3 regions of the Streptomyces sp. AK08-02 genome follow, and region 2 is predicted to be linked to each of the others. Evidence: riboswitches for the same ligand, from Rfam matches in the RefSeq annotation. Region 2 holds a riboswitch; each other region holds the start of a gene.
What was found. A riboswitch is a leader RNA that binds a small molecule or an ion and turns the genes downstream of it on or off. The one in region 2 is predicted to bind S-adenosylmethionine.
Positions count from the first base shown of each region.

Region 1: it holds a riboswitch for S-adenosylmethionine, as region 2 does, so the genes downstream of both, PV734_RS02865 (putative leader peptide) here and thrC (threonine synthase) in region 2, are expected to answer to the same signal.
Region 3: it holds a riboswitch for S-adenosylmethionine, as region 2 does, so the genes downstream of both, PV734_RS33495 (aminotransferase class V-fold PLP-dependent enzyme) here and thrC (threonine synthase) in region 2, are expected to answer to the same signal.

Region 1 covers NZ_JARAZV010000001.1:643,631-653,777, reverse strand. The annotation lists gene PV734_RS02910 (cellulase family glycosylhydrolase) at 1-184, shown strand, start outside; gene PV734_RS02905 (jacalin-like lectin) at 480-1,826, shown strand; gene PV734_RS02900 (LLM class flavin-dependent oxidoreductase) at 1,993-3,120, opposite strand; partial or broken gene PV734_RS02895 (LLM class flavin-dependent oxidoreductase) at 3,149-4,245, opposite strand; partial or broken gene PV734_RS02890 (F420-dependent methylene-tetrahydromethanopterin reductase) at 4,242-4,807, opposite strand; partial or broken gene PV734_RS02885 (GNAT family N-acetyltransferase) at 4,803-4,940, opposite strand; gene PV734_RS02880 (ABC transporter substrate-binding protein) at 5,040-6,065, opposite strand; gene PV734_RS02875 (amino acid ABC transporter ATP-binding protein) at 6,155-6,949, opposite strand; gene PV734_RS02870 (amino acid ABC transporter permease) at 6,946-7,977, opposite strand; SAM riboswitch class IV at 8,515-8,624, shown strand; gene PV734_RS02865 (putative leader peptide) at 8,659-8,775, shown strand; gene PV734_RS02860 (ABC transporter ATP-binding protein) at 9,100-10,147, shown strand, end outside.
Region 2 covers NZ_JARAZV010000015.1:152,799-162,945, reverse strand. The annotation lists gene groL (chaperonin GroEL) at 1-393, opposite strand, end outside; gene PV734_RS30285 (cold-shock protein) at 785-991, opposite strand; gene PV734_RS30280 (MoaD/ThiS family protein) at 1,434-1,709, opposite strand; gene thrC (threonine synthase) at 1,826-3,139, opposite strand; SAM riboswitch class I at 3,155-3,302, opposite strand; gene PV734_RS30270 (glucosyl-3-phosphoglycerate synthase) at 3,464-4,408, shown strand; gene PV734_RS30265 (trehalose-6-phosphate synthase) at 4,518-5,939, shown strand; gene otsB (trehalose-phosphatase) at 5,943-6,800, opposite strand; gene PV734_RS30255 (DUF3263 domain-containing protein) at 6,951-7,190, opposite strand; gene PV734_RS30250 (extracellular solute-binding protein) at 7,281-8,534, opposite strand; gene PV734_RS30245 (ROK family protein) at 8,679-9,626, shown strand; gene nagA (N-acetylglucosamine-6-phosphate deacetylase) at 9,698-10,147, shown strand, end outside.
Region 3 covers NZ_JARAZV010000017.1:249,374-259,520, reverse strand. The annotation lists gene PV734_RS33535 (cytochrome c oxidase subunit 4) at 1-104, shown strand, start outside; gene PV734_RS33530 (L,D-transpeptidase) at 235-1,497, shown strand; gene PV734_RS33525 (hypothetical protein) at 1,587-1,988, opposite strand; gene PV734_RS33520 (heme-copper oxidase subunit III) at 2,177-2,797, shown strand; gene PV734_RS33515 (c-type cytochrome) at 2,881-3,693, shown strand; gene PV734_RS33510 (ubiquinol-cytochrome c reductase iron-sulfur subunit) at 3,690-4,763, shown strand; gene PV734_RS33505 (cytochrome bc complex cytochrome b subunit) at 4,760-6,403, shown strand; gene trpD (anthranilate phosphoribosyltransferase) at 6,550-7,614, shown strand; SAM riboswitch class IV at 7,704-7,821, shown strand; gene PV734_RS33495 (aminotransferase class V-fold PLP-dependent enzyme) at 7,995-9,356, shown strand; gene PV734_RS33490 (Lrp/AsnC ligand binding domain-containing protein) at 9,485-9,766, opposite strand; gene PV734_RS33485 (rhomboid family intramembrane serine protease) at 9,763-10,147, opposite strand, start outside.

The sequences.
Region 1 (10,147 bases), on a different contig from region 2:
CCAGGAGTTCAACGAAGCCTTCTCCCCCGACTACCCGGGCAACGCTCTCCTGCTCACCTCGAAGTTCGTCAACTCACTGCGGGACAACGCGCAGGCGACGCTCACGTTCCATTTCTGGAGCGGTGCCACCGTGACGTACCGCGTGACGAAGTCCGGAGGTTCGGTGACCGGCACCGTCGGCTGACGGACGCTTCCTCGCCCCGGGCGCCGGACCCGGCGCCCGGGGTTCACCCCGATCCGCCCAGGTTCCCGGGTGGCCGCACACTCATGGAACCGGGCCAGAAACATGGAGACATACGGTCGCTGACCTTGCGTCCGTCCGAACGTTCCCTGAAGAGAATCCCGCCGTTCGCACCCCCGAGGAGTCTGGCCCAGACCACCTGGTCAAGTTTCGATCTCGTCCGCCCAAGGCGGCGACAGAAGCGGGTTACCAGCGGTACGTTCCCGCTGCCCCCTCCACATCACAGGAGTTCAGCTTCATGCGCCGTCTTCTCACCTGCCTCACGGCCGCGGCCGTCACCTGCGGCGGGTTCGTCGCCACCGCGTCCCCAGCAGCGGCAGCGGACCCGGCCTCCGGGACCTTCAGCACCCTCACCTACAACGTCGCGGGCCTGCCGGCGATCCTCTCCAGCGCGTCCACGCCACGTGACACGAGCACCACGACGATCGGCCAGCGCATAGCGCCGTACGACATCGTGCACGTCGAGGAGGACTTCAACTACCACTCCTACCTCTACGCCGCGGACTCGGCGCACGCCTACCGCACACCCACCAGCGGTGGCGCCGCGATCGGCAGCGGGCTCAACACCCTGTCCAAGCTCCCGTACGACGAGGACGACTTCGAGCGGGTGCACTGGAACTCCTGCCAGTGGGACTCCGGTGACTGCCTGACACCCAAGGGGTTCACCTTCATGCGTGAGCGCCTCGCCGAGGGCGTCTACGTCGACTTCTACAACCTGCACACCAACGCCGGCACCAACGACGGCGACGAGGCCTCACGCGCCGACAACCTCAACCAGCTCACCGCCTTCATCAAGACCCACTCCGCGGGCAACGCCGTCGTGGTCATGGGTGACACCAACACCCGCTACACGCGCGCCGCGGACACGATCGCCGAGTTCGGCGCCGCGAACAGGCTCACCGACGCCTGGGTCCAGCTGATCCGCGGCGGCACCCCGCCCACCAAGGGCAGCGACGCCCTCGTCTGCGACCAGACCGGCCCCACGGTGCCCAACACCTGCGAGGTCGTCGACAAGGTCCTCTACCGAGGCAGCAAGCTGGTCTCGCTGAACGCCACGTCCTACAACAACGAACACGCCAAGTTCCTCACGGACGGCGGTCTCATGTTGTCCGACCACGACCCGGTCTCGGTCGGCTTCTCCTGGTCGCGCAACGCCGACTTCCAGCTCAGCGACCAGTACGGCGGGCCGCACGGCGACTACTACAACGACATCGACGCCGTACCGACGGGCGCCCGCCCTGTCAGCCTCACGCTGCGCAGCGGCTCCCGCGTCGACAGCGTCGCTCTGACCCTCGACAACGGCACGGCCCTCACCCACGGCGGCACCGGCGGCACGGCGTCGTCCCTGACCCTGGGCAGCGGGGAGTACGTCACCTCCGCCCAGCTGTGCCAGGGATCGAAGGACGGCCACACCCGGATCTTCTACGCCAAGTTCGCCACGAACCTCGGCAGAAGCCTCTCCGGTGGCAGCACCACGTCCGACTGCGTGACGCGCACCGTGCCGTCGGGCTGGCAGCTCGCCGGGTTCCAGGGGCGCGCGGGCGACGAGATCGACAAGCTCGGCTTCATCTACACGAAGCGCTGACACCCCACCCTGTACCGAACGGGCCTCAGGTCCGGCTCCGACCGGGCGGCTCCACCCGAGCCGACCCGGTCGTGGCAGGCGAAACCGTCGGCGGCGGTCGTAGGCGGACTCGGCGCCGGGGTGGTCGACCGCGGGATCGCTGCCCTCGACGCCGAGATCGACCGCCTCACCTCTTGCGCCACTCCTCGGCCAGCAACTCGTAGGACCGCACCCGGTCCTCGTGGCCGTGGGTGATCGTGGTGATCAGCAACTCGTCGGCGCCGGTGGCCTCCTGGAGCTGTTCCAGGTGGTCGGCGACCGTGGCAGGGGAGCCGACGAACTGGGTGTCCACGCGGTCCTGGACCAGGGCCCGGTCCGCGTCGGACCACACGTGGGAGCGCGCCTCGTCGGGCGTGGGGAACGGGATCGCGCCCTCGGCGTTACGAATGCTGCGCACCCAGAGTCCGTAGCCGGTGGCGAGCTCACGGGCGGTCTCGTCGTCCTCGGCGACCACGACGTCCGCGGACACGCTGACGTACGGCTTGTCCAGGACGTCGGAGGGCTGGAACGCGGCGCGATACCCCTCCGCCGCCTCCAGCACCGAAGCCGGACTGACGTGGTAGTTCGCCGCGAACCGCAGACCGTTGCGGCCCGCGACCTCCGCGCTCTCGCCACCGCTGCTGCCCAGGATCCAGATCTCGATGTCGGCGCCCTCTCCCGGCACCACATGGGCCTCGACACCGTCCGCGGAGCGGTATGTGCCCGCCAGCAACGCCAGGATGTCGTCGATCTGCTGACCGTATTCCTGGGACCGGGCGTCCGGCAGCAGGAGCAGCTCGCGCTGCAGGGCGACGCGCGGTGAGTCGAGCAGGTGCTCGAAGGAGAAGCGAGGCGGAATGCGCAGGCCGTTCGGGGTGTGGCCGTCAACCACCTCGGTCGCGTTCGGTACCGGGGTGGCAGGTCCACCGGGCGGGCGTCCACCGGAACGGCCGAGACCCAGGTCGAGCCGGCCCGGGTGCAGCGCGTCGATCAGGCCGAACTCCTCGACCGTGGACAGAGCGGTGCGGTGCCCCAGTTGTACGGCACCGGAGCCGAGCCGGATGGTCGAGGTAGCGGACGCGGTCAGGGCGAGGACGGCTGCGGGCGAGGTACCGGCGACGCCCGGGTTGAGGTGGTGTTCGGCGTACCAGAAGCGGGCGTACCCGAAGCTCTCGGCCTGCCGGGCCAGGTCGATGGAGTTGCGGAGCGCCTCCGTGGCGGTGGAACCGGACGAGATCGGAACCAGGTCGAGGACGCCGAGGGGGATGTCTGACATGGGCGAAAGGACTCCTCGGTAGGTCGGCTCAGTGGTCGGCGGGCACCGACCCGGGCACGGGCAGGGACCCTCCCTGCACCGGGCCCCAGGGAAACGGCGGATCGGGGATCTCGCTGCGCAGCACCGGTGCGATGTCCGACTGGAAGAGTTCGAGGGAATCCCGGTGTTGACGGTCCGTCAGCCCCCCGGCGTCAGCGTGCAGATGCAGCAGGGTGTGCCCGAACTGCTCGTGGTAGCGGTGCACCTTCTCGATGATCTGCTGGGGGCTGCCGATCAGCGCCGAGCTGCGCTCCACGAAATCCTCCAGGGTCGGGAAGACCGGCTCAAGGCCCAGCCTTTTCTGGAACTCAAGGTTCCCCTCGAACACGGGCCGGTAGGCGGCGATCGCCTCCTGGGAGCTGCGGGCCGTGTAGAGGCCCGCCGTTCCCGCGCCGACCGCGACGGCAGCCGGATCGTGGCCGTAGTGCTCCCAGCGTTCACGGTAGTAGCGGATCAACTCCGCATAGGGCTCTATGGGGTTGGTGACGTTCGCGGAGAAGAGCGGGTCGCCGTGGCGGGCGGCGAGGTCGACCGACTCCTTGCTGGTCGCGCTGCCGTGCCAGACCCGGATCGGCTGCTGGAGAGGGCGGGGCCAGACCTCCGCGTCCTTGAGTTCCGGACGGAAACGGGTCTCGGCGGTCACCTTGTCCTGGCGCCAGATCCTGCGGAACACCTCGTAGCTCTCGGCGTTGCGCTCCCACTGGTCGTCGGGGGTGACATGGAACAGGTCCCGCTGGGCGGCCCCGTTGCCCTTGCCGATGATCAGTTCGAGGCGTCCACCGGAGAGATGGTCGAGGGTCGCGTAGTCTCGTAGGCCCGCACCGGGTCGAGAAGGCTGAGTGTCGTGACGGCGGTGAACAGCCGGATCCGGGAGGTGAGGGCGGCGATGTGACTGAGGACGACGGGCGGCGAGGAGGAGATGAAGGGCCGTTCGTGCCGCTCCCCCACACCGAAGCCGTCGAAGCCCAACTCCTCGGCGAGGAGTGCGTTGTCGAGCACCTCACGGAAGCGGTCCTGAGTGGACTTCCGCACGCCCGTCACCGGGTGCGGGGCGTGCACGATCAGGGTGATGGACAGGAACTTCATGACGCCGCACGTGCGTTGCGGACCTCGTCGGGGTGGGTGAGGCCGAGGCGGTCGCGGAAGGTGGTGCCTTCGTACTCGGTGCGGAAGACGCCGCGTTCCTGGAGGAGGGGGACGACGGTGTCGGCGAATCCGTCCAGCCCGCCCGGGGTGATGTGCGGGACCAGGATGAAGCCGTCGCTGGCATCGGCCTGGACGAAGTCGTTGATCGTCGCGGCGACGGTGGCGGGGGAGCCGACGAAGTTCTGCCGGTTGCCCGTCTCGATGACCAGATCACGGATGACCAGTTGTTGGCCTGTGCGCGTTCACGCCATTCGCGGGCGGTGGCGAGCGGGTCGCGGTACATGCGTACCTGGGCGCGGCCGCGGGAGAGGGTGTGTTCGCCGAGGTCGGGGTCGATGTCGGGGAGGGGGCCGTCGGGGTCGTAGGCGGACAGGTCACGGTTCCAGACGAACTCCAGGTGTTTGATGGCGGTGGCCCCGCTGACCTGGAGGCGGCGTACCTCGCGGGCGAGTTCCTCCGCCTCGGCGTCCGTGTCGCCCAGGACGAAACTCGCGGCGGGCAGGAAAGCGGGCGGCACGGCCGACTCGCTCGGCGAGATGGGCGTGCGGGCCTGTCAGCGCGGCCCAGGCCGCGTTGTCCAGGAGGTGCGGTTCCGTCGGGCTCGGGGACGTGGCGTGGTGGACGCTGGTGGACATGTCGGTGCGAGTCTCCGTATCTGAAGCGCGACTCTGGAACGCGGTCGGGCGCGGCCGGGACTCCGCCGCCACGGGCGGAGTCCCTGGGACGGGTGAGGATCAGGAGTTGTCGAGCGGCAACCCGGGCGGGTTGACCTGGGACGTGCTGACGGCCTCGTTGGAGAGGTTCCAGGCAGCGAGCCACTTGGCGTAACTGCCGTTCTTGATCAGCTGGTTGATCGCGTCCGCGATCGGCTTGGCCAGCCCGCTGTCCTTCTTCGCGGTGGCCGCGATGAGACCCTGCAGCGACGCTCCCGCACCGGAGAACTTGCCCGCGTTGCGGGTCGGGTTGGGTGTCTTGGCGACCTGGGTGATGTGGTAGGCGATACCGGGGTTGGGGCCGAAGTAGGCGTCGATCTTCCCGCTGGACAGCGCCAGGTAGAGGCTGTTGTTGTCCTGGAAGTACTTGACGTTGAGCTTCTTGCCCTCCTTCTCCAGCTTCGCCTTCCACTCCAGCAGGATCTTCTCCTGGTTGGTGCCGGCGCCCACCGAGACGGTCTGGCCCGCGAGATTCTCGTAGTTGTCGTCGAAGTTCCAGGTGCTCTTGTTCAACACCTCGAAGGCGAGGTTGTCCTGCCGGTAGGAGGCGAACTCGTACTTCTTCTTGCGCTCCTCTGTGTCGGTGACGTTCGAGAACGCCACGTCGACCTTGCCGCTGTCGATCCCGACGAACAGGTTCTCCCAGGTCGAGTTCTTCACCTCCGGCTTCAGCCCGAGAACCGCGGCCACCAGCCGTCCGAGATCGGGTTCGGCACCGGTGAGGGTCTTCTGGTCGTCGCCCACGTACGCCAGCGGCGGGAACCCGGAGGGCAGCGCACCGAGCCCGATGACCAGCTTGCCGCTCTCGGCGACCTTCTTGGGCAGCTCGGCGCTGATCGACTTCACCTCGGTGACCTTCAGCTGGGTCTCCTTGGCCGCACCGTTGGAGAGGGCGCCGACGGTCACCGTCCCGGCCGGCGCGCTGTCGGTCCTGGTAGCGGCGTCGCTGTCGCCTCCGCAGGCGGCGAGTCCCGCGGCGAGAGAGACGACGGCTGCGGACGCGGTGACGCCGCGGTGGAATCTGCTGCGGAGGCTGAGGGTGCGCATGGCTGTCCTTGGTTTCCTTGTCGGTTGTGCGGCGAGGGTGTGGGGGCGGTCCGGGCGGACCGCGAGCTTGAGGAGGAGAGCCCGGTGGGTCAGAGGACCTTGCTCAGGAAGTCCCTGGTCCGCTCCTGTTTCGGGTGGTCCAACACCTCATCGGGCGGGCCCTGTTCGACGATCCGGCCGGCGTCCATGAAGACCACCCGGTCGGCGATCTCACGGGCGAAGCCGACCTCGTGGGTGACGATGACGAGGGTGGTGCCGCTGCCGGCCAGGTCCTTGATGACGGCCTGTACCTCGCCGACCAGTTCGGGGTCGAGGGCGGAGGTCGGCTCGTCGAAGAGGATGACGCCGGGGCGCAGGGCGAGGGCACGGGCGATGGCCACGCGCTGCTGCTGGCCGCCCGACAACTGCCGTGGATAGGCGGCCACCTTGTCGGCCAGGCCGACCCGGTCCAGGAGTTCACGGGCGAGTTCGGCGGCCTGATCCCTGCCGAGCCTGCCGGTCGCCACCGGAGCAGCGGCCACGTTGTCGAGCACGGTCAGGTGCGGAAAGAGGTTGAAGTTCTGGAAGACGAAGCCGATACGGCTGCGCTGGGTGAGGATCGTCCGCTCGCTGAGCTCCTTCAGACGGTCACCGTGCCTGCGTACGCCGATCAGCTCGCCGTTGACGCTGACGTGGCCGATCTCGGGCTTCTCCAGGTGGTTGATCACCCTGAGCAGGGTGGACTTGCCCGAGCCGGACGGGCCGAGGATCACGGTGACCTCGCCGGGCCGCACGGTCAGGTCGACTCCGTTCAACACCCGGTGGGTGCCGTACCACTTGTGCACATCGTGCACCTCGACGGTGGCGGCCGTGGCCGGCGTGGCGTCGAGCGTCCCGGCGGTCATACGGCGGCCTCCTTGCGGATGCGGGCGTGGAGGTCGGTGACCCCGGTCCGCAGCTTCTGCAACGGTGTGGGCGGCAGGGTGCGGGTGGCGCCCCGGGCGTAGTACCGCTCGACGTAGAACTGGACGACGGACACGACGCTGGTGAGGATCAGGTACCAGACGGTGGCGACCAGCAGCAGCGGCACGATGTCGCCCGGGTAGGTGCTGCCCATGCTCTGCACGCTGCCGAAGAGGTCGAGCAGGGACACGTAGAAGACCAGCGAGGTGCCCTTGATCAGGCCGATCAGCTGGTTGACGTAGTTCGGGGTGATGGAGCGCAGCGCCTGCGGGAAGACGATCTTCGCGAACTGGTACCGCTTCGGCAGGCCGAGGGCGGAAGCCGCCTCGTGCTGGCCCTGGTCGACGGAGAGGATGCCGCCGCGGACGACCTCCGCCGCGTAGGCCGCCTCGTTGAGGCTGAGGCCGACGACGGCGACGACCATGTCGGTGGCGAGCCGCGACTCGTCGAAGGTGAAGAACGCCGGGCCGAAGGGGACACCCAGGCTCAGCGTCTGGTACAGCGCGCTGAAGTTGTAGAGGAAGAGCAGGACGACGATGAGCGGCACCGAGCGGAACAGCCAGATGTAGACCCAGCTCACGGCGCGCAGTACGGGGCTCCCGGAAAGCCGGGCCAGGGCGAGGAAGATGCCTCCGAGCAGGCCCAACACCGCGCTGTAGGCGGCTACTTCGAGGGTGATGAGCAGGCCGTCGAGGATCGTCGGGCGCAGGAACCAGTACTGGAACCGGTCCCACTGGTAGAAGGGGTTGGTCGCCAGCCCGTGGGCGATCTGGGCGACCAGTACGAGGACGACGGCCGTGAGGATCCAGCGGCCGGGACGCCGGATCGGAAGGACTCGCTGCGCGGCGAGGGGCTTCGGTGCGGCCGGGGTGTCGATGGTGTCCCGGGTCTCCGGGGTGTCGGGGCGGGGGATCGCCTCGGTGGGCGGCGCTGATCCGGGGGACACAGCGACGCCGGGAGTTTCGCTCATGGAGGGCTCCAGCGGTTTTGGACACCCAGAACCGCGGAGGCGGCAGCACCGCGCCGCCCGGGAGCGGCTCGGCACGAGGCGGCGCACGGGGTACACGCGGAACGGGGGCTGGGCGGGGAGAGAGCACACCGCGAACGCGGTGGTCGTCGACGAGTCGGAGACTCGGAGAAAGCGGAGGCTCGGGAACAGAGCCTCAGAACGCCGTCAGCCTCGACAGAGGGTGCGGCAAGTGGCCGTACAGAGTGCGCTGTTGACGCGCAGCAGGTCGACGGAGCGGTCCGTGCACAGCAGGACGCGGCTGAGGCGCCGCGGTGCGGTCGTCCCGTCAGCTGCGTGCATCGCTGCCACCATCACTTCTCCGGCCCTGGGGCATCTTGGTCTGCGCCGCAAGTTAGGCATGTCCCAATTGGGGATGTCAATGCGAGTGACCATCAGGTGAGACGGCTGACTCGGGCCGCCCTGGCGGCGGCATGCGAGCTGCGTCCTGCCGCCGCATGGCGTTGACGGATCACGGCGGCGATAGGTAGCGTTTCAAATGGCATTGAGTGTCAGCATCAAGCCCTGGCTAGCTGACCGGCAACCCTCCGACGCGGTGGGGTGCTCCAGGTGAAGGCCCGGCCAGGTCGCCGACCCGGCAAGCGCGTGGCCCCGTGACAGGGGTCCGGACATGGAGGAACGAGCGTGCCGCACAGCAGCGTCTCAAGCCCCTCCGTCGCGACTGTGGCAGCTCGTTCCCGGTTCTCCCGGCGACGACACATCGACCTGCAGCGCATTTCCAGTTGCCTGTGTCGCGGCTGACCACGTCCCACAGCTGACTGCCGACGTCCGGCGTCGGCACCTCTGGGTTCGAACCCGCAGCGGGCTTCCCGCTCCTCCTTCTCGGCCTCTCCTCATCCGGGCTCTTCCTTCGCCTCTTCGCGCGGTGTCGTCGTCCCCTGGGCCCGACACCGTCCACGCATCTCCATTGGTCCGCACGCACCCGTGCGCGCCGACTTCCGAGTAGGAGAAACCTTTCCGTGACAGCGCATCCGGATTCCCGTCCCGGCCCCCGATGGGCCGCGTTGACCGCACTCCTCACCACCGGCGTGCTGCTGACCGCGTGCTCGTCCGGCAGCAGCACCAGTGACCGCGGTGGTCGGCGAGTCCGGATCGGGCAAGAGCACGACCGCGCACGCGATCGTCCGGCTCCTCACGGCGAACGGCGGCATCGACGCCGGGACGGTCCGCTTCGGGCGGCACGACCTCACCACGCTGTCGGAGCAGGAGCTGCGCACCGTACGCGGGGCGCAGATCGGCCTGGTGCCCCAGGACCCCACGGTGTCGCTGAACCCGGTCAAACGCATCGGTGAGCAGGTCGCCGAAGTGCTGCGCATCCACCAGTTGGCGACCCGCCGCTCCGCCCCGGCGGACGCGACAGCGATCCTGGACCGGGCCGGGCTGCCCGACGCGGCCACCCGCGCCCGGCAGTACCCGCACGAGCTGTCCGGCGGGATGCGGCAGCGCGCCCTGATCGCCGTCGCCATCGCCGGCCGTCCCAAGCTGATCATCGCGGACGAGCCCACGAGCGCACTGGACGTCACCGTGCAACGGGTCATCCTCGACCATCTCCAGCACCTCACCGAGGAGTTGGGCACGGCGGTGCTGCTGGTGACGCACGATCTCGGCGTCGCCGCCGACCGGGCGCAGCGGATCGTCGTCATGTCCGAGGGGCGGGTCGTCGAGTCCGGCCCGACCCGTGACATCCTCGGCAACCCTCAGCACGAGTACACCCGGCGACTGCTGGCGAGTGCGCCGAGCCTGGCCACCGCACGCCCCCGGGTCACGGTCACCGCCCCGTCCGCTCCCGGGACGGCGCCGCTGGTCGAGGTGCGCAACGCGGTCAAGGAGTTCCGGCTCCCCCGTGCCGCAGGCTCGGCCCGTACCCTGCGCGCGGTCGACGACGTCAGCTTCACCCTGCACCGGGGCCGCACGCTGGCCCTGGTCGGCGAGTCCGGTTCCGGGAAGTCGACCACCGCCCGACTGGTGCTGCGGCTGACCGACGCGACCTCCGGCCGCATCGTGTTCGACGGCACTGACGTCACGAACGCGCGCGGGGCGCGGACACGGCAGTTGCGCCGCCGGGCCCAGCTCGTCTACCAGAACCCGTACGCCTCGCTGGACCCGAGGTTCT
Region 2 (10,147 bases):
GAGCAGCGCACCGGAGACGGCCTCGACGGCCTTCTCGATACCGCGCTTCAGGGCCATCGGGTTCGCACCCGCGGCCACGTTGCGCAGGCCTTCGCGGACCAGCGCCTGGGCCAGGACGGTCGCGGTCGTCGTGCCGTCACCGGCTACGTCGTCCGTCTTCTTCGCGACTTCCTTGACCAGCTCGGCGCCGATCTTCTCGTAAGGGTCCTCGAGCTCGATCTCCTTGGCGATGGAAACACCATCGTTGGTGATCGTGGGGGCGCCCCACTTCTTCTCGAGGACGACGTTGCGGCCCTTGGGGCCGAGGGTGACCTTGACGGCGTCGGCGAGCTGGTTCATCCCGCGCTCGAGACCGCGCCGTGCCTCCTCGTCGAACGCGATGATCTTGGCCATGTGAAGTGGTCCTCCCGGACTGGGGTGGATTGCTCCGGACCGCGCTGGCGCCCGCGACGGACGGCCTGCCTGCCCTGGTGATTCCTTGCACCACCTGGCCTGCGGGCCTCACCCACCCGGTCCTTCGTTATCACTCTCACCTTCAGAGTGCTAACGCCAATGATTAGCACTCGCCCCTGCCGAGTGCAAGCGGCTCTCGAAGATCCGCAGGTGAACAGGGGGGTGGCTACGGCCCGGTAGCAACACCGAAGCGGCATCGGACATCACCTGCGGACATCACCTGCGGACATGCCGATGGGCCCGCACCCCGTGAGGTCCCACGAGGTACGAGCCCATCGAAATCCTTCGATGAAGGAAGAAGAACGTCGCTGCGCGTGCTCCGGCGCGTGCTTCAGGTGATCGCCAGACGGACCATGTCCGCCTGCGGCCCCTTCTGGCCCTGCGAGATCTCGAAATCGACCCGCTGACCTTCCTCGAGGGTGCGGTAGCCGTCCATCTGAATCGCGCTGTAGTGGACGAAAACATCCGCACCACCGTCGACCGCGATGAAGCCGTACCCCTTCTCCGCGTTGAACCACTTGACGGTGCCCTGAGCCATGCCTAACTCCCCTATTACTGGCCCTTGCACGGATCCGCACTTCGCGGATCCGGGTCAGACCTCACCCCCCCAACCGGTGGAGGTGTGCGCCGGAACGCGTCGACCGCGGCCGAATGTATCTGTCCAACTGCCCTCTGCAACAGGTCAATTGGACGAGAAATCCGGGCACGCCAGGTCAGGAAATATGCGGAGAATTCACGCGGATTCAGGGCAAGCCGGGCCCCACAAAGAGAACAAAGAACGCAAAATGCCTGCACACTTTGGCTACTTCTCGTTGGGTGCGCGGCAGGAATCAATACGCGTGCGGCGAGCGAGATGGTGCGGCTTCCCCAACTGTACCGCGCTCAACCATACAGAATTGCCCCCTCCGCTTCTCTCACGGAGGGGGCAATTCGATGAACTCTCGGTAATCGATGTTACCGACGGTTACTACTCGCGGGTATCAGCCGCCGGCGACCGCGGGAATGATCGACACCCCGGCACCGTCCGGCGTCGCCGTCTCCAGCCCCTGCTCGAAGCGGACGTCGTCGTCGTTGACGTACACGTTGACGAAGCGACGCAGCTTGCCCTGGTCGTCGAGCACCCGGGCGGCGATCCCGGTGTGGTTCTTCTCCAGATCGGCGATGACCTCGGCCAGGTTCCCCCCTTCGGCGGTCACCTCGGCCTGTCCACCGGTGTAGGTGCGGAGGATGGTAGGGATGCGGACAGAAACGCTCACGGTGAAAACCTCCGGTCAGGTGACATACCTAGGGGCGCGGGGCTGCGCTGGATCTGCGGCTACCGCCGCGTGGGCGCGACCAGCCCCCACGAGCCCGCAGACGAACGAAACACCTCTTACGCGAGTCCGGCCGCGTGGAACGACTCAAGGCTGGGCCGAATGGTCGCGGTCAGGCCGACGTCCGCCACCGCGTCCAACGTCTTCAGACCGTCCCCGGTGTTCAGCACAACAGTGGTGAGGGTCGGGTCCAGCAACCCGTTCTCGATCAGCTTCTTCGTGACACCCACGGTCACCCCACCGGCGGTCTCCGCGAAGATCCCCTCCGTACGCGCGAGCAGCCGAATCGCGTCAACGACCTGCTCATCGTTGACGTCCTCAACCGCTCCCCCCGTCCGCCGCGCGATGTCCAGCACGTACGGCCCGTCCGCCGGGTTGCCGATCGCCAGCGACTTGGCGATGGTGTTGGGCTTCTGCGGCCGTACGACGTCCTGCCCGGCCTTGTAGGCCACGGACACCGGCGAGCAGCCCTCCGCCTGGGCGCCGAAGATCTTGTACGGCTTGTCCTCGACGAGCCCGAGCTTGATCAGCTCCTGCAGCCCCTTGTCGATCTTCGTGAGCTGCGACCCGGAGGCGATGGGCACGACGAGCTGGTCCGGCAGCCGCCAGCCGAGCTGCTCGCAGATCTCGTACGCCAGGGTCTTGCTGCCCTCCGCGTAGTACGGGCGCAGGTTGACGTTGACGAAGCCCCAGCCCTCGCCGGCCGGGTCGCCGATCAGCTCGGAGCAGAAGCGGTTCACGTCGTCGTAGTTGCCCTCGATGCCGACGAGCTCGCCGCCGTACACCGCGGCCATGACGACCTTGCCCTGCTCCAGGTCGTGCGGGATGAACACGCAGGAGCGCAGGCCCGCCCGGGCGGCGGCGGCGCCGACGGCACCGGCCAGGTTGCCCGTGGAGGAGCAGGAGAGGGTGGTGAAGCCGAAGGCGCGGGCGGCCTCCAGGGCCTGGGCGACGACCCGGTCCTTGAAGGAGTGCGTCGGGTTGCCTGAGTCGTCCTTCACGAAGAGCTTGCCGGCGTCGACACCCAGCTCGCGGGCGAGGTTGTCGGCCTGGACGAGCTTGGTCCAGCCGGGGTTGATGTTCGGCTTCTCGGCGACGTTCGCGGGAACTGGCAGCAGGGGCGCGTAACGCCAGATGTTCGCGGGTCCCGCTTCGATGCGCTTGCGGAGTTCCTCGGTGTCGGCCGCCGAGTGGACGGCGAAGTCGTAGGCGATCTCCAGCGGGCCGAAACACTCCTCGCAGGCGAACACCGGACCGAGGGGGACCCGGTGACCGCATTCACGACAGGAGAGTGCGGCGGCGGGGCCGAGATCAACAGGGGTGACGGAGCCGGAAGTGGTGCTCTCGGTGCTCTCGACAGTTTGCGCAGCCATGGAGGCGAAGCCCTTTCCTCATCTTCCTCACGACGCGTTTCGCCATGAGACGGATTTGGCACCTTCCCGAGCCGGGAGCCTCGCCACATGAGATGCGACAGGATCGGCTGGAGGGTTGCCGGGGCTTCATCGGGCCGTATCCCTCTGCCCCTCTGGATGAGCGGTATGAAGTTGTGAGGTTGTGAACAGAGGTGACCTCGGACATGCGATGGTCACCCGCGTTGTTCAAGACTGTAACCGAAGGCTTGGATGGTGGTGGGAGCCGTCCGAACCGCGAGATACAAGATCGCGCTTCCCCCCATGCAACGTAAGGGAGAGCCGCACGTGCTGGAAGACGTCGAACGCTGGCTGAGCACGCGCTCCTGGTCCGCCCGCGACCGCCCGCTGAAGAAGCTGATCGCCGCGAAGCGTTCCTCGAACGCCACGGTGAGTGTCGTACTGCCCGCGCTCAACGAGGAGGAGACCGTCGGTGAGATCGTCGCCGTCATCCGCCGTGACCTGATGCTGAAGGTCCCGCTCGTCGACGAGATCGTGGTCATCGACTCGGGATCGACCGACCGTACCTCCGAGGTGGCCGCCGCGGCGGGCGCCCGGGTCGTCCACCGCGACGACATCCTGCCGCGCATCCCGGCCGTACCGGGCAAGGGCGAGGTCCTGTGGCGCTCGCTCCTGGTCACCAGCGGCGACATCGTCTGCTTCGTCGACGCGGACCTCAAGGAGTTCTCGTCGGACTTCGTCTCGGGGATCGTGGGCCCCCTGCTCACGGACCCCGGTGTGGACCTCGTCAAGGCGATGTACGACCGCCCGCTCGGTCAGGCGGCCGGCCAGGGCGGCCGGGTGACGGAACTCATGGCCCGCCCCCTCCTCAACATGCACTGGCCGCAGCTGGCCGGCTTCGTCCAGCCGCTCGGCGGCGAGTACGCGGCCCGCCGCTCACTCCTCGAACAGCTCCCGTTCCCCGTCGGCTACGGCGTCGAGCTGGGCATGCTGATCGACGCCCTGCACCTGGTGGGCCTGGACGCGCTGGCGCAGGTCGACGTGGGTGTGCGCAAGCACCGCCACCAGGACGGCCAGGCCCTCGGCCGGATGTCCGCCGCGATCTACCGCACCGCGCAGCTCCGGCTGGCCCGGGGCCATCTGATCCGCCCCTCGCTCACCCAGTTCGAGCGCGGAGAGGACGGTTTCGAGCCCCGGACGTACTCGGTGGACACGGAGGAACGCCCGCCGATGGCGGAGATCGCGGAGTACGCGAGGCGAAAGGCCGCCTAGCCCGCGCCTGGCCCCGCCCGGGCCGGTGCACCGGCCCGGGCGGCTTGTATACGGCTGAGGCGTACGTGTGTACGTTTGAGTGTTTCCGGGCCGGGCTAGGTTGTGGCGTATGGCTTCCACGGCTTCCATGCAGGTACTGGTCGCGTCCAACCGCGGCCCGGTCTCGTACGAGGTGCAGGAGGACGGCTCGCTGGCCGCCAGGCGCGGTGGCGGCGGGCTGGTCTCCGGCCTGTCCGCGATCGGCACCGACACAGGCTCCCTGTGGGTGTGCTCGGCGCTGTCCGACGGCGACCGTGAGGCGGTGCGACGCTCTCACGGCGGCCGGCGGCTGTCCGTGGACGCGACCGGCGGGCAGCACGTACGGATGCTGGACATCGACGAGACGGTGCACTCCGACGCCTACAACGGCATCGCCAACTCGGTGCTGTGGTTCGTGAACCACATGCTGTACCAGACCCCGCTGGAGCCGGTCTTCGACGCGGAGTTCCGGCGTCAGTGGGCGTCGTACGAGGCCTACAACCGGGCGTTCGCCGAGGCACTGGCGGCGGAGGCGGCCGAGGGCGCGTCGGTGGTGGTCCAGGACTACCACCTGTGCCTGGTCCCGGGCATGCTGCGCTCGCTCCGCCCGGATCTGCGCATCGGCCACTTCTCACACACACCGTGGGCACCGGCGGACTACTTCCGGATGCTGCCGTACGACATCTCCGAGCAGCTCCTTCGCGGCATGCTCGGCGCGGACCGCCTCGGCTTCCTCACCCGGCGGTGGGCGGACGCGTTCACCGCCTGCTGTACGGACCTGGTCGGCGGCATCGGCGACACACGGATCGGCGTGCACGGTCTGGGCGCGGACGCGGACTTCCTGCGCAGGCGCGCGCACGAGCCGGACGTCGAGGAGCGGATGACCGCCCTGCGCGAGGAGATCGGCGGCGACGGTGACCGAAGGACAATCGTGCGGGTGGACCGTACGGAGCTGTCGAAGAACATCGTGCGGGGCCTGCTGGCGTACCGGCAGCTACTGGAAGACCACCCGGAGTGGCGCGAGCGGGTCGTGCACGTGGCTTTCGCGTACCCCTCCCGCCAGGACCTGGCGGTCTACCGTGACTACACGGCCGAGGTGCAGCGGGTGGCGGACGACATCAACTCGACCTACGGAACACCGACTTGGACTCCGGTGGTCCTCCACGTCAAGGACGACTTCGCCCGCTCACTGGCCGCCTACCGCCTCGCCGACGTGGCCCTCGTCAACCCCATCCGCGACGGCATGAACCTCGTCGCCAAGGAGATCCCGGTGGTCTCCGACGAGGGGTGCGCGCTGGTGCTGTCGCGGGAGGCGGGAGCGTACGAGGAGCTGGGCGAGGACGCGATCGTGGTGAACCCGTACGACGTCGTCCAGACGGCACGGGCACTGGAGGAGGCCCTGACGATGGGCGCAGCCGAACGCGCGGAACGCACGAAACGACTGGCCGCAGCGGCGACCGCGCTGCCGCCGGCCCAGTGGTTCCTGGACCAGTTGAACGCGCTCAGCGACTAACGACTAACGACCGACGACGGCCTGTCCGAGGGTGGTCAGCAGCCGTACGACACCCTCGGGACCGTCGACAACCAGGTCGGCGCGTTCCGCCAGCTCCGTCACGGCCTCGGTGCTGTTGCCGCTGCAGACGAGCAGACCGGGGATGCCGCCGGGCAGGCCGTTCTGGCGGAGCTTCTCCACCGCCGCGAACGCCGGGAGGTCGCCGAGGTCGTCGCCGGCGTAGAGGACCGAGGTGGCGCCGGTCTCGCGGACGTACTCCTCCAGGGCGACGCCCTTGTCCATGCCGGGTGGGCGCAGCTCCAGGACGAGGCGGCCGGGTTCGACGATCAGTCCGTGGCGGGTCGCCAGGTCGGCGAGGGGTTCGCGCAGGGCCTCGAACGCGGCCTGCGGATCGGCCGCGCGCCGCGTGTGCACGGCGACGGCCCGGCCCTTCTCCTCGATCCAGGTGCCCTGCCAGGCACCGAGCTCTTCCAGGAACCCGGGCAGTTCGGCACGGACGGCGGCGACGCCGGGGTGCGGGGCGGGGGCGGTGACGGTGCCGGTCACGGCGTCCCAGCGTTCGGTGCCGTAGTGACCGAGGACGACGAGATGTTCGAGCCCCGGCACACCCGCGAACCCACCGTGCCGAACCGCGACCCCGGCGGGACGCCCGGTGAGAACGGCCACGGAGGCGACCCTGGGGGCGAGCGTGGACAGGGCGGGGAGGACACCGGGGTGAGCACGGGCCTGCTCGGGATCGGCCACGATCGGAGCGAGCGTGCCATCGAAATCGAGGGCGACAACGGCACCACCGGGCTCGGCAAGAATGGCGTCCAGCCCGTCACGGCCGGCCTGCGTCAGGGGCGTGGGAAGCGAGTCCATGGGTCCAGCATCCCAGCCCCGCCCGGGCCCTTCAGCCCGTCCGGCGTTTGAGGACGAGCGCTTTCGGCGCGAAGGGGGGTCCGGGGGCGCAGCCCCCGGGAACGGGATGGGACGGGTAGGGGCGGCGGGGGCGAGAAAACCCGGCCTCACCTACCGCTCACCCCGCCGGGCCTCCCGCACCCTCCGCAACCTGTTCACCGTCACCGGATCACACTCCAACGCCCGCCGATCATCCAGCAGCGCGTTCAGCAGCTGGTAGTACCGCACCGGCACCAACCCCAGCTCCTCACGAATCGCCCGCTCCTTCGCCCCCGGCCCCGCGAACCCCCGGCGCTCCAGCGCGAGAATGTCCTGCTCCCGTCGCCCCAACTGCTCCCCGTCCACGCCCATGGAAAGCACCGTAACCCCCGCCACTGACACCCGGCCCGGCGCCGACCCGACAACGGCCCGACAACGGCCCGGCGACGGCCCACCGGTGCCCTACTGGGCGTTCTCCTCCTCGGTCTCCGCCGCGTTGGCCCGCGTCTGCAGCTCGGCGAGAACCGTGGCCGGATCGCCGTTCGCCGAGAACGCCGTACCGATCCGCTGCTTGATGTCCGCGTTGACCTGCGCCCACGACGTCTTGCCGACCGGGTAGAGCTGGGCGGTCGGGAGTTCCCTCAGGAAGGGGGCGAGATCCCTGTCCTCGGCGGCGGCGGACATCGTCCTGGAGGCGGAGCTGGTGACCGGGAGGAGGTCGTACTCGCGGGAGAAGGCGAGCACGTTCTTCTTCTCGTAGACGAAGTCGAGGAATCCGCCGATCTCGTTGCGGTGGCCGTTCTTCTTGAAGGCCATCATCCAGTCGGCGACACCCATCGCGGACCGCGTCGAGCGTTCCCGTCCCGGCATCGGCACCATCCCGAACTCGACCCCCTTGGCCGCCGCGATCTTCATCAGCGAGGGGTGGCCGTTGAGCATGCCGACCTCGCCGCGCGCGAAGGCGGCGAAGGCCGCGGCCCGGTTGAGGCTGCCGGGGGCGACGGAGCCGGTGAGGCCCTTGTCGACGAGTTCGTCCTTGAGCCAGGTGAACGTCCTGATGTTCTGCGGGGAGTCGATGCCGTAGGTGCCGACCTCGCTGGTGTAGCCCTCGCCGCCGCTGAGCAGCCACTGCATGGTCTCGGCCTGCGCCTCCTCGGGCCCCAGCGGGAGGGCATACGGGTACTTCACGCCCTTCTCCTTGAGCGTGGCGGCGTCGGCGGCCAGCTCGCTCCAGGTGGTGGGCGGGGTGAGGCCGGCCTCGGTGAAGAGCTTCTTGTTGTAGAAGAGGAGGCGGGTGGAGGCGGCGAAGGGCATGCCGTACTGGGTGCGCCTGATCTCTCCGGCGTCGGCCAACTGGGCGACGAAGTCGGCCTGCGTCGGGATGGAGAGCAGGTCGTCGGCCTGGTACAGCTCGCCCTTGGCCGCGTAGTCGGCGTAGGCGCCGATCTGTGCCAGGTCGGGCGTGTCACCGGCGGCGACCATCTCCTTGACCTTGCGGTCGACGTCGTTCCAGGAGTAGACGCTGACGTCGACCTTCACACCGGGGTGGGCGTCCTCGTACTCGCCGACCAGCTTGTCCCAGTACTTCTGGGAGCTGTTGGCGTCGGAGTCGCCGTAGTCCGCGGCGACCAGCTTCAGTGTGACGTCACCCGAGCCGACGGCTCCGCAACCGCCGAGGGCCGCCGTCATCCCGAGTGCGGACACCGCCGCGATCATGCCTGTCCTGCGCCGTTGCACTGCAAAATCCCCACTGGTCGTTCACATATGTATTCATTGGTACGTTCAATTTCTTGACTCCATAAGGTCTACACCACGTGAGTGGACTAGACCTCTTCCGGGTCTACGGGCCACACTGTCCCCGTGAGACATGTCATCGCCCTCGACGTGGGCGGCACCGCGATGAAAGCCGCCCTCATCGGGCCGGACGGCGCTCTGCTCCACCAGGCGCGCCGGGCGACCGGCCGCGAGCGCGGCCCCGACGCCGTGGTCGAGGCGATCCTCGGCTTCGCCGCCGACCTGCGCGCGCACGGGATCGCCCACCTGGGCGAGAGCGCCGCCGCCGCCGGAGTCTCGGTGCCCGGCATCGTCGACGCCGAGCGCGGCCTCGCCGTCTACGCGGCCAACCTCGGCTGGCGTGACGTACCGCTGCGCGAGCTGCTCGGCGAACGGCTCGGCCTGCCGGTCGCCCTGGGCCACGACGTCCGGACGGGCGGTCTCGCGGAGGGGCGCATCGGGGCAGGTCAGGGAGCCGACCGGTTCTTCTTCATCGCCCTCGGCACCGGCATCGCGGGCGCGATCGGCGTCGACGGCCGGGTGGAGGCGGGCGCGCACGGCTTCGCCGGCGAGGTCGGCCACATCGTCGTGCGGCCCGGCGGCACCCTGTGCCCGTGCGGCCAGCGCGGCTGTCTGGAACGGTACGCGTCGGCGTCGGCGGTGAGCGAGGCGTGGGCCGAGGCAACCGGAACCCCGGGCGCGGACGCGGCGGACTGCGCCAGAGCCGTCGACTCCGGCGACCCGCGCGCCCGCGAGATCTGGCAGCAAGCTGTTGACGCCCTCGCCGACGGCCTGGTCACCGCCCTCACCCTCCTCGACCCCCGCACCCTGATCATCGGCGGCGGCCTGGCGGAGGCGGGCGACACGTTGTTCACACCGCTGCGCACAGCCGTACAGGAACGGATCACCTTCCAGAAGCTCCCGGCCATCGCTCCCGCGGCCCTGGGAGACAGGGCAGGCTGCCTGGGAGCGGGCCTCCTCGCCTGGGACCTCCTGACCATCACCGACCCCGACCTCACGGAGGCAACGCCCTGATGGCAACCCACCCAGGGGCGCGGGGAACTGCGCGACCAGCCCCAACGGACCCGCGCCCACCTCACGGCCTCGTGCTCACCGGCGCCCGAGTAGTACTCCCCACAGGAATCACCGACGGCGGTCAACTGACCGTCGAGGGCACCAAACTCGCCGCACACCCCCACGAGAACGCCCAGCGGATCGACGTCCGCGACCACTGGGTGGTCCCCGGCTTCGTCGACCTCCACAACCACGGCGGCGGCGGAGCCTCCTTCACCTCGGGCACCGCCGAAGACGTGCTCAAGGGCGTCCACACCCACCGGACCCACGGCACCACCACCCTCGTCGCCAGCACCGTCACCGGCGACATGGACACCCTCGCCGCCCGGGCCGGCCTCCTCTCCGAGCTCGCCGAGCAGGGCGACATCGCCGGCGTCCACTTCGAGGGCCCCTTCATCTCCCCGTGCCGCAAGGGCGCCCACTCCGAGGCGCTGCTGCGCGACCCGGACCCGGCCGACGTACGGAAGCTGATCGACGCGGCG
Region 3 (10,147 bases), on a different contig from region 2:
TCGCGATCGGCTGGTGGCTGGCGTTCTTCTCGGCCCCCATTCTCCTGATCGGCCTGTGGGGCTGGGTCTTCGAGTACTACCGCGGCGAGAACCGCACCCAGTAACACGCTCAGTGCTCAGGGGAGCCCGGACACTCCGTCAGGAGGGTCCGGGCTCCCTCTTTTGCCACACCCTCGTTCCCTCGCACGGATCACCCGCCGCGCCGAGGACGACGCACGTTCTTACGTTGAGGGCATGAGGCACTCACCGCGAAACCGTACGGTCGTCAGCTGCACCCTCCTGGTGGCCGCCCTGGGCGCGTCCACCACCGCCTGCGGCTCCGACGGCCACCCCCTCTCGGCGGAGCCGTACGACGCCGCTGAACAGATCTCCTTCGGCGGCGCCGTGGGCGACGGCAAGAAGGCCGACCCCGACAAGCCCCTGGAGGTCACCTCCGACGACTCGGACGACCGCATCACCGACGTCACGGCCGTCGACGCCGCCGGACGCTATGTGGCGGGCGAACTCTCCGCCGACGGCAGCAGCTGGCACAGCACCTCCCCGCTGGCCGCAGGTGCCCGCTACACGGTCCGGGTGAGCACGGAGGACGAGGACGGCGCCCCCGGCCGCGGGACGCGCACCTTCGACACCAGCAGGCCGACCACCAAGAAGCGCCTGAACGTCACGTTCGGCCCCAAGACGGGCACCTACGGCGTGGGTCAGCCCGTGACGGCCCAACTCAGCGAGCCCGTACGGGGGAAGGCGCAGCGCGCGATAGTCGAGCGCGCCCTCAAGGTGGACTCGACCCCCACCACCGAGGGCGCGTGGCACTGGGTGGACGACAAGGAACTCCACTACCGGCCCAAGGAGTACTGGCCCGCCAAGGCCACCGTCCAGGTGCGCAGCAACCTTCCCGGCCTCAAGATCACCGACCGGCTCTGGGGCGGCCAGGCCAAGCCCCTGAAGTTCACCACCGGCGACCGGGTCATAGCCGTCACGGACGCGTCGTCCCACGAGATGACCGTCTACAAGAACGACAAGGTGATCAACACCATCCCCGTCACCACGGGCAAGCCGGGCTTCGACACCCGCAACGGCGTCAAGGTCGTACTCGGCAAGGAGTACTTCGTACGCATGCGCGGCACCAGCATCGGCATAGCCGAGGGCAGCGCCGACTCGTACGACCTGCCCGTCTACTACGCCACCAGGGTGACCTGGAGCGGCGAGTACGTCCACGCCGCCCCCTGGTCCGAGGGCTCCCAGGGGTCCGCCAACGTCAGCCACGGCTGCACCGGCATGAGCACCAGCAACGCCGAGTGGTTCTACGACAACGTCCGCGAGGGAGACGTCGTCAAGGTCGTCAACTCCGACGGCAACACCATGGAGACCTTCGGCAACGGCTTCGGCGACTGGAACCTGGACTGGCCGAAGTGGCAGGGCGGAAGCGCCCTCACGACCACTTCTCCGGAGGGCTCACTTCCGGCCAACCAGGTACGCCTGACCCCGGAAAGCATCTGACGAGGGGCGCGGTATCCAGGGGCGCGGGGAACTGCGCGACAAGCCACAGCGCACCCGCACCCGCCCATGAAACCGGGCGCCCCACCCCACTAGGCGCTCAAGGCCTTTTTGACCCGCAACAAAGAAGCCAGCGCCGACGCGAACTCCACCGGATCCACCGGCAGGGTGACCGCCGCGTCGGCCCGACTCCACGTCGCCAGCCACGCGTCCTGCGGCCGCCCGATCAGCAACAGCACCGGCGGACACTGGAAGATCTCGTCCTTGATCTGCCGGCACACCCCCATGCCCCCCATGGGCACGGCCTCTCCGTCCAGCACACAGAGGTCGATCCCGCCCTTGTCCAGCTCCTTCAGGACAGCGGCGGGCGTCGCGCACTCGAGGAACTCGACCAGGGGAACGTCGGGAGCGGGTCGCCGCCCCGTCGCCAACCGCACCTGCTCGCGGGTGTTGGAGTCGTCGCTGTAGACCAGCACCGTGGCGGTCGGCTGCATTGTTCCTCCGAGACATCAGCGTCGTACGGACAGACGGACCGGGTCCGTTGGGCCGGATGCTACTCCTTCGGACCCTCTGTCTGAACACCGCTTCAACGGCCGTCCGATGGGCCATACGGGCTGGACACACCCCACAGACACCCCGAACGGCACCCCCCGGCGTGAGGGCGGGATAAGCGACCGACATAATGTCGGTCGTGGCGACAGCAACGACAGTAGAAACCGGGCACGCGCACCCGTCGGTCAACCGGCCGAACCTCACCAGCGTCGGAACCATCATCTGGCTGAGTTCCGAGCTGATGTTCTTCGCGGCCCTCTTCGCGATGTACTTCACCCTGCGATCGGTGACCGGTCCGGATCACTGGAAGGAGATGGCGTCAAGCCTGAACTTCCCGTTCTCCGCGGCGAACACCACGATCCTGGTGCTCTCCTCCCTCACCTGCCAGCTCGGCGTGTTCGCCGCCGAGCGCGGTGACGTGAAGAAGCTCCGGATGTGGTTCATCGTCACCTTTGTCATGGGTGCGATCTTCATCGGCGGCCAGGTCTTCGAGTACACCGAGCTGGTCAAGAAGGACGGGCTCTCGCTCTCCTCCGACCCGTACGGCTCGGTGTTCTACCTGACCACCGGCTTCCACGGTATGCACGTGACGGGCGGTCTCATCGCTTTCCTGTTCGTCCTCGGCAGGACGTACGCGGCGAAGAGGTTCACCCATGAGCAGGCGACCGCCGCGATCGTCGTGTCCTACTACTGGCACTTCGTCGACGTCGTCTGGATCGGGCTCTTCGCCACGATCTACATGATCAAGTAGCCGGGCCCGCCCGATCCTCACATCGGGTCCGCCCGATACCTCCAGAAGACTCGACGCTGAAGATCCTGACACCGGGGTAATCCGTGAAAAAGCTCTCCGCACGACGACGCCATCCCCTGGCGGCGGTCGTCGTCCTACTCATCGCGCTGGCGGCCGTCGGGGGGCTGTACGGCACGCTCAACCCCACGCGGCAGGCAGTGGCCGATGAGACCGCCCAGTCCCTCACCATCACCGAGGGACAGCGGCTGTACTCCGTGGGCTGCGCAAGCTGCCACGGCACCGGCGGTCAGGGGTCCTCCGACGGTCCGAGCCTGGTGGGTGTCGGCGCCGCGGCGGTCGACTTCCAGGTGGCGACCGGCCGCATGCCGGCCGCGACCTCGCAGGGCGCGCAGATCCCGAAGAAGAAGAACATCTACTCGCAGGCGCAGATCGACCAGCTCGCGACGTACATCGCGTCGCTGGGCAGCGGTCCCTCCGTGCCGACCGAGGAGCAGTACGGGCCCGACGGAGCGGACATCGCCAAGGGTGGCGAGCTCTTCCGCACCAACTGCGCCCAGTGCCACAACTTCACCGGCAAGGGCGGTGCGCTCACGCACGGCAAGTTCGCCCCGGACCTTGAGGGTGTCGCCCCGAAGCACATCTACGAGGCCATGCAGAGCGGCCCGCAGAACATGCCGTCCTTCCCCGACACGACGCTGTCGGAGAAGAACAAGAAGGACATCATCGCGTACCTCGACGCGGTCAACGGCGAGGACACCGTCGAGCCCGGCGGCCTCGGCCTGGGCGGTCTCGGACCGGTCAGTGAAGGCCTGTTCGCCTGGATCTTCGGCCTCGGAGCGCTCATCGCGGTCGCCGTTTGGGTCGCCGCTCGGACCGCAAAGGCCAAGAAGTCATGAGTAGCCAAGACCTTCCAGAAAAGGACCTGCCCGCTGTGCAGGCTGCATCACACAACGAGCACGAGCACGGTGCCGTGGGTGTCGCGGACGAGAAGAACCCGTTCGCGGACCCGGGGCTGCCGCCCCACGAACACCGCGTCCAGGACATCGACGAGCGGGCCGCCAAGCGTTCCGAGCGTGCGATCGCCTTCCTGTTCACGCTGTCGATGCTGGCCACCGTCGCCTTCATCGTCTCGTACGTGGCGATCCCGTCGGACAAGTCGATCTACGTCTTCCCGATCGGGCACATCAGCGCGCTGAACTTCGCGCTGGGCATGTCCCTCGGGATCGCGCTCTTCATGATCGGCGCGGGCGCGGTCCACTGGGCCCGCACCCTGATGTCCGACGAGGAGCTCATCGCCGAGCGCCACGAGATCGCGGCACCGCCCGAGGTCAGGGCGCAGGTCCTGGCCGACTTCAAGCAGGGCGCCAAGGAGTCCGCGATCGGCCGGCGCAAGCTGGTCCGCAACACGATGTTCGGCGCGATGGCCCTGTTCCCGCTCTCCGGCGTCATGCTGCTGCGCGACCTCGGCCCGCTGCCCGGTACGAAGCTTCGCCACACCATCTGGTCCAAGGGCAAGCTGCTCGTCAACATGAACACGAACGAGCCGCTGCGTCCCTCGGACGTCGCGGTCGGTTCGCTCACCTTCGCCAAGCCCGAGGGCCTGGAGGAGCACGACGAGGAGTTCCAGACCGAGATCGCCAAGGCCGCCCTGATGATCGTCCGCATTCAGCCGGACAACATCAAGGACAAGCGCGAGCTCGAGTGGTCCCACGAGGGCATCGTGGCGTACTCGAAGATCTGCACCCACGTCGGTTGCCCGATCTCCCTGTACGAGCAGCAGACGCACCACGTGCTCTGCCCCTGTCACCAGTCCACCTTCGACCTCTCCGACGGCGCCCGGGTGATCTTCGGCCCCGCCGGTCACGCCCTGCCGCAGCTGCGCATCGGTGTGAACGACGACGGCTACCTTGAGGCCCTCGGCGACTTCTCCGAGCCCGTCGGTCCTTCGTTCTGGGAGCGCGGATGAGTACTACGGCAAACTCCGACGCGCGCTCGTCGCGCGAGAAGGCACCGGCCGGTGAACGTGTCGCCGACTGGGCCGACGGCCGGCTGGGGATCTACTCCCTGGCCAAGGCCAACATGCGCAAGATCTTCCCCGACCACTGGTCGTTCATGCTCGGTGAAGTCTGCATGTACAGCTTCATCATCATCATCCTCACGGGTGTGTATCTGACGCTGTTCTTCCACCCGTCGATGAACGAGGTGGAGTACCACGGCAGCTACATCCCGCTGCAGGGCCAGCTGATGTCCGAGGCGTTCAACTCGACCATGCACATCTCGTTCGATGTGCGCGGTGGTCTGCTGATCCGGCAGATCCACCACTGGGCGGCGCTGATCTTCCTCGCCGGCATGTTCGTGCACATGATGCGCGTGTTCTTCACGGGTGCGTTCCGCAAGCCCCGCGAGGTCAACTGGCTGTTCGGGTTCCTGCTGTTCGTCCTGGGCATGTTCACCGGGTTCACCGGCTACTCGCTCCCGGACGACCTGCTCTCCGGCACCGGTGTGCGCTTCATGGAGGGCGCGATCCTGTCCGTGCCGGTCGTGGGCACGTACATGTCGTTCTTCCTCTTCGGCGGCGAGTTCCCGGGCGGCGACTTCGTGGCCCGCTTCTACTCGATCCACATCCTGGTGCTGCCGGGCATCATGCTCGGGCTGATGGTGGCCCACCTGATCCTGGTCTTCTACCACAAGCACACGCAGTTCGCGGGCCCCGGAAAGACCAACAACAACGTCGTCGGTATGCCGTTGCTGCCGGTCTACATGGCGAAGGCCGGAGGCTTCTTCTTCCTGGTCTTCGGTGTCATCGCGGTCATCGCGGCCATCGCCTCGATCAACCCGATCTGGGCCATGGGTCCCTACCGGCCGGACCAGGTGTCGACCGGCGCCCAGCCCGACTGGTACATGGGCTTCTCCGAGGGTCTGATCCGTGTCATGCCGGGCTGGGAGTTCAACATCTGGGGGCACACGTTCGCCCCGGGTGTGTTCATCCCGCTGACGATCGTCTTCCCGATGGTCCTCGTCGTGATCGCGGTCTACCCGTTCATCGAGTCCTGGATCACCGGCGACAAGAGCGAGCACCACATCCTGGACCGCCCGCGCAACGCGCCGACGCGTACGGCGTTCGGTGTCGCGTGGATCACCTGGTACATGGTGCTGCTGATCGGTGGTGGGAACGACCTCTGGGCCACGCACTTCCACCTGTCGCTCAACGCGATCACCTGGTTCGTGCGGATCTCCTTCTTCGTCGGGCCGGTCATCGCGTTCATCGTCACCAAGCGGATCTGCCTCGGCCTCCAGCGCCGCGACAAGGACAAGGTGCTGCACGGCCGCGAGTCGGGCATCATCAAGCGCCTGCCGCACGGTGAGTTCATCGAGGTGCACGAGCCGCTCAGCCAGGAGGCCCTGCACACGCTCACCGCGCACGAGCAGTACGCGCCGGCCCTGATCGGCTCGACCGTCGACGAGAACGGCGTCGAGCGCAAGGTGAAGGGCGTGGAGAAGCTGCGCGCCAAGCTCAGTAAGTCGTACTACGGCGAGGACAACCAGATCGCCAAGCCCACCGTCGAGGAGTACAAGGAGATCACGAGCGGCCACGGCCACCACTGATCACCTCGCTTCGCCACACACGGCAGAAGGGCCCCGTCCGTACCTCGGACGGGGCCCTTCGTCGTGTCGCCGGGCTGGATAGGGTGTCCCCATTCCCTACCAGGAGTCCCGCGGAGAGTCCCGCCGGACCGACCCAGGAGCGGCAGATGAGCGCTGTGAACCCCGCCGGAGGCGACACCGCGGCGGTCCGTTCCTGGCCCCGCGTGCTGAACGGCCTGCTCGACGGCCACGACCTGACCGCCGCCGACACCGCCTGGGCGATGAACCTGATCATGCGGGGCGAGGCGACCGACGCGCAGATCGCCGGGTTCGTGGTCGCGCTGCGGGCCAAGGGCGAGACCGTCCAGGAGATCGCCGGGTTCGTCCAGGCGATGTACGAGCACGCCAACGTCATCGAGGTGCCGGGGCCGACCGTCGACATCGTCGGCACCGGCGGCGACGGCGCCAACACGGTCAACATCTCCACCATGTCGGCGATCGTCATCGCCGGCACGGGCGCCAAGGTCGTCAAGCACGGCAACCGGGCGGCCTCCTCGGCCTCCGGCGCGTCGGATGTGCTGGGGCAGCTCGGGGTCAACCTGGAGCTGACCCCGAAGCGCGTGGCCGAGGTCGCCGAGGAGGCCGGGATCACCTTCTGCTTCGCGGCCAGGTTCCATCCGGCGATGCGTCATGTGGGCGCCGCGCGCGGCCAGTTGGGCATCCGGACGGTCTTCAACATCCTGGGCCCGCTGACCAACCCGGCGAAGGTCAGGGCGCAGGCGGTCGGGGTCGCCGACCCCCGGATGGCACCCATCGTCGCCGGTGTCTTCGCCGAACGCGGCAACTCGTCCCTGGTGTTCCGGGGCGACGACGGACTCGACGAACTGACGATCACCGCCACGTCCCGCGTATGGGTCGTCCGGGACGGCAAGGTGACGGAGGAGACCTTCGACCCGCGCGACGTCGGTATCGAACTGGTCCCGGTGGAGGCCCTGCGCGGCGGTGACGCCTCGTACAACGCGGCGGTCGCCCGGCGGCTCCTCGACGGCGAGACCGGGCCCGTACGGGATGCCGTGCTGCTCAACTCGGCGGCGGCGCTGGTGGCGCTGGACCCCGGCCCGGGATCCCTGGCCGAGCAGATCGGCGCCGGGATGGCGAAGGCCGCCGAGGCCATCGACTCGGGGGCGGCGAAGAAGACGCTGGAGCGGTGGTCGGCGGCCAGCAACGCGTAGCCCTCGCACAGAAGTTCCCTGGCGAGGAGCGTCCCGCGATCCGGACACGGGTTGCGGGACGCCGATCACCTCCGTTACGTTCTGTACCAGGTCATGAGTGACAGTCATGAGGCCCCGGCCGACTGTCCGGCAACCCTCCGTCCGTGGCGGGGTGCCCCGGGATGAAGACCAGGCCGTAGGCAGCAAGGCTTACGGCAAGCGCGGGCCCCTCTCGACACCAGGGGTCCTGGTCGTTCGAGGGAGTCTTCCGTGAGCAAGCGAATGCGATAGGGCTGCCGAGCCCCGCCTCCGCGCACCCCTTTCATCCGTTCCGCATCTTTCCTGTGCTGAGCCATGTCCGCTCGCACAGCGATTCCTCTTGCCTCTCACGGGAGTTCGCCATGTCTGTCTCCACCGTTGCCACCGACCGGGTCGTTTGTGCCCCCCTGTCCGTTCTGGGCAGCGATGTCACCGTCCCGCTCGTCACCGGCGGCGAGGTCACCTACGCCGCGCTCGACTACGCCGCCAGCGCCCCGGCGCTCCAGCGGGTCTGGGACGACGTGGCCGCGTACGCGCCCTACTACGGCAGCGTCCACCGGGGTGCCGGCTACCTCTCCCAGCTGTCGACGGACCTCTTCGAGAACGCCCGCAGGACGGTCACGGAGTTCCTGGACTGCCGCGCCGACGACCAGCTGATCTTCACCCGGTCCACCACCGACTCCCTGAACCTGCTCGCCGCCGCCCTCCCCGACGGCTGCCAGGTCTTCGTCTTCGAGACCGAGCACCACGCCTCGCTGCTGCCCTGGCGGGACGCCCAGGTCACCTACCTCAACGCCCCGCGCACCCCCGAGCAGGCCGTCACCACCCTGCGGGAGGCCCTCGCGGCCCGAGACCCGCAGGGCCCGGCCCTCGTCTGCGTCACCGGCGCCTCGAACGTCACCGGCGAGCTGTGGCCCGTACGGGAGCTGGCCGCCGCCGCCCACGCCCACGGCGCCCGGATCGTCCTGGACGCCGCCCAGCTCGCCCCGCACCACCCGGTCTCCGTCCAGGACCTGGACGTCGACTGGGTCGCCTTCTCCGGCCACAAGCTGTACGCGCCCTTCGGGTCCGGTGTCCTGGCCGGCCGCGCCGACTGGCTGCGCGCCGCCGAGCCGTACCTCGCGGGCGGCGGCGCCAGCCGCAAGGTCACGCGGCGCACGGACGGGGGAGTGGACGTGGAGTGGCACGACACCGCCGCCCGGCACGAGGCCGGCTCGCCGAACGTCATCGGCGCCTACTCGATCGCCGCCGCCTGCAAGGCCCTCACCGCGGCCGGCTTCGACTCGCTGGTGGCCCGGGAGCAGCGGCTGATCGACACCGTGCGGGCGGGACTGGCCGAGGTGCCCGAGGTCAGGGTGCTCTCGCTGTTCGGGGACGACGCCCCGCGCGTCGGCGTCATCTCGTTCGTCGTCGAGGGCTGGAACAGCTCGCACTTCGCCGCGGCGCTCTCCGCGGAGTACGGGATCGGGGTGCGGGACGGGCTGTTCTGCGCGCACCCGCTGGTGCGGACGCTGCTGGGCAGTGACCCGCAGAGCCAGGGAGAGTGCGGCGCCCCTGAGGCCGCCCCCGGGGAGAAGTCACTCAACGCGATCCGGGTCAGCTTCGGGGCGGGGACGCCTGACGAGCATGTGGAGCGGTTCGTGGGTGCGGTGAAGGAGCTTGTGCGGGACGGGGCGCGTTGGCAGTACCGGACCGAGGACGGGCGCTGCGTGCCGGCGGTTTGATCGCCCCCGCCGCCCTTACCCGTCCCATCCTGTCCCTGGGGGCTGCGCCCCCAGACCCCCCTTTCGGCCTGAACGGCCTCGTCCTCAAACGCCGGACGGGCTGGGGGGTGCCGGACGGGCTGGAGAGGTCAGCTGTCGAGGCCGATCGCGAACGCCGCCTCCAGGTCGTGCTGGGAGTACGTCCGGAACGCCACGTGGGTGTCCGTGCCCTCCACGCCCGGGATCTTGCTGATGCTGCCGGGGATGACCTCGGCGAGGTCCTCGTGCCGCTTCACCCGGACCATGGCGATCAGGTCGTACGTGCCCGTCACGGAGAAGACCTCGCTGACGGACTCCAGCGCGGCGATCCGTTCCGCGATCTCGGGGATCCGGTCCACGCTGGTCCTGATGAGCACGATCGCGGTGATCACGGCTGGTTCTCTCCCTCGGTGGCCGTCGCTGGGGCGGGCCTCACTCTAGTCGTACGGCGATATCGCACCCACGCGTAGGCGAAGCCGAGCCCGAACCCCACCACGTGCGCCAGATACGCCACCCCCGGCCCGGAGGAGGCCCGGCCCGCCGCCACCCACTGGAGGGTCGCCCAGAACGGCAGGGTCAGCCAGGCCGGGAAGCGCAGCGGCAGGAAGAAGAGGAACGGCAGGAGGCTCGTGACGCGGGCGCCGGGGAACAGGTACAGGAACGCGCCCAGGATCGCCGAGATCGCGCCGGACGCCCCCACCAGCGTCTGCTGCGAGTCGGCGTTGGCGGCGGCGTAACCCAGCAGGGCGAGACAGCCGCAGCCCACGTAGAAG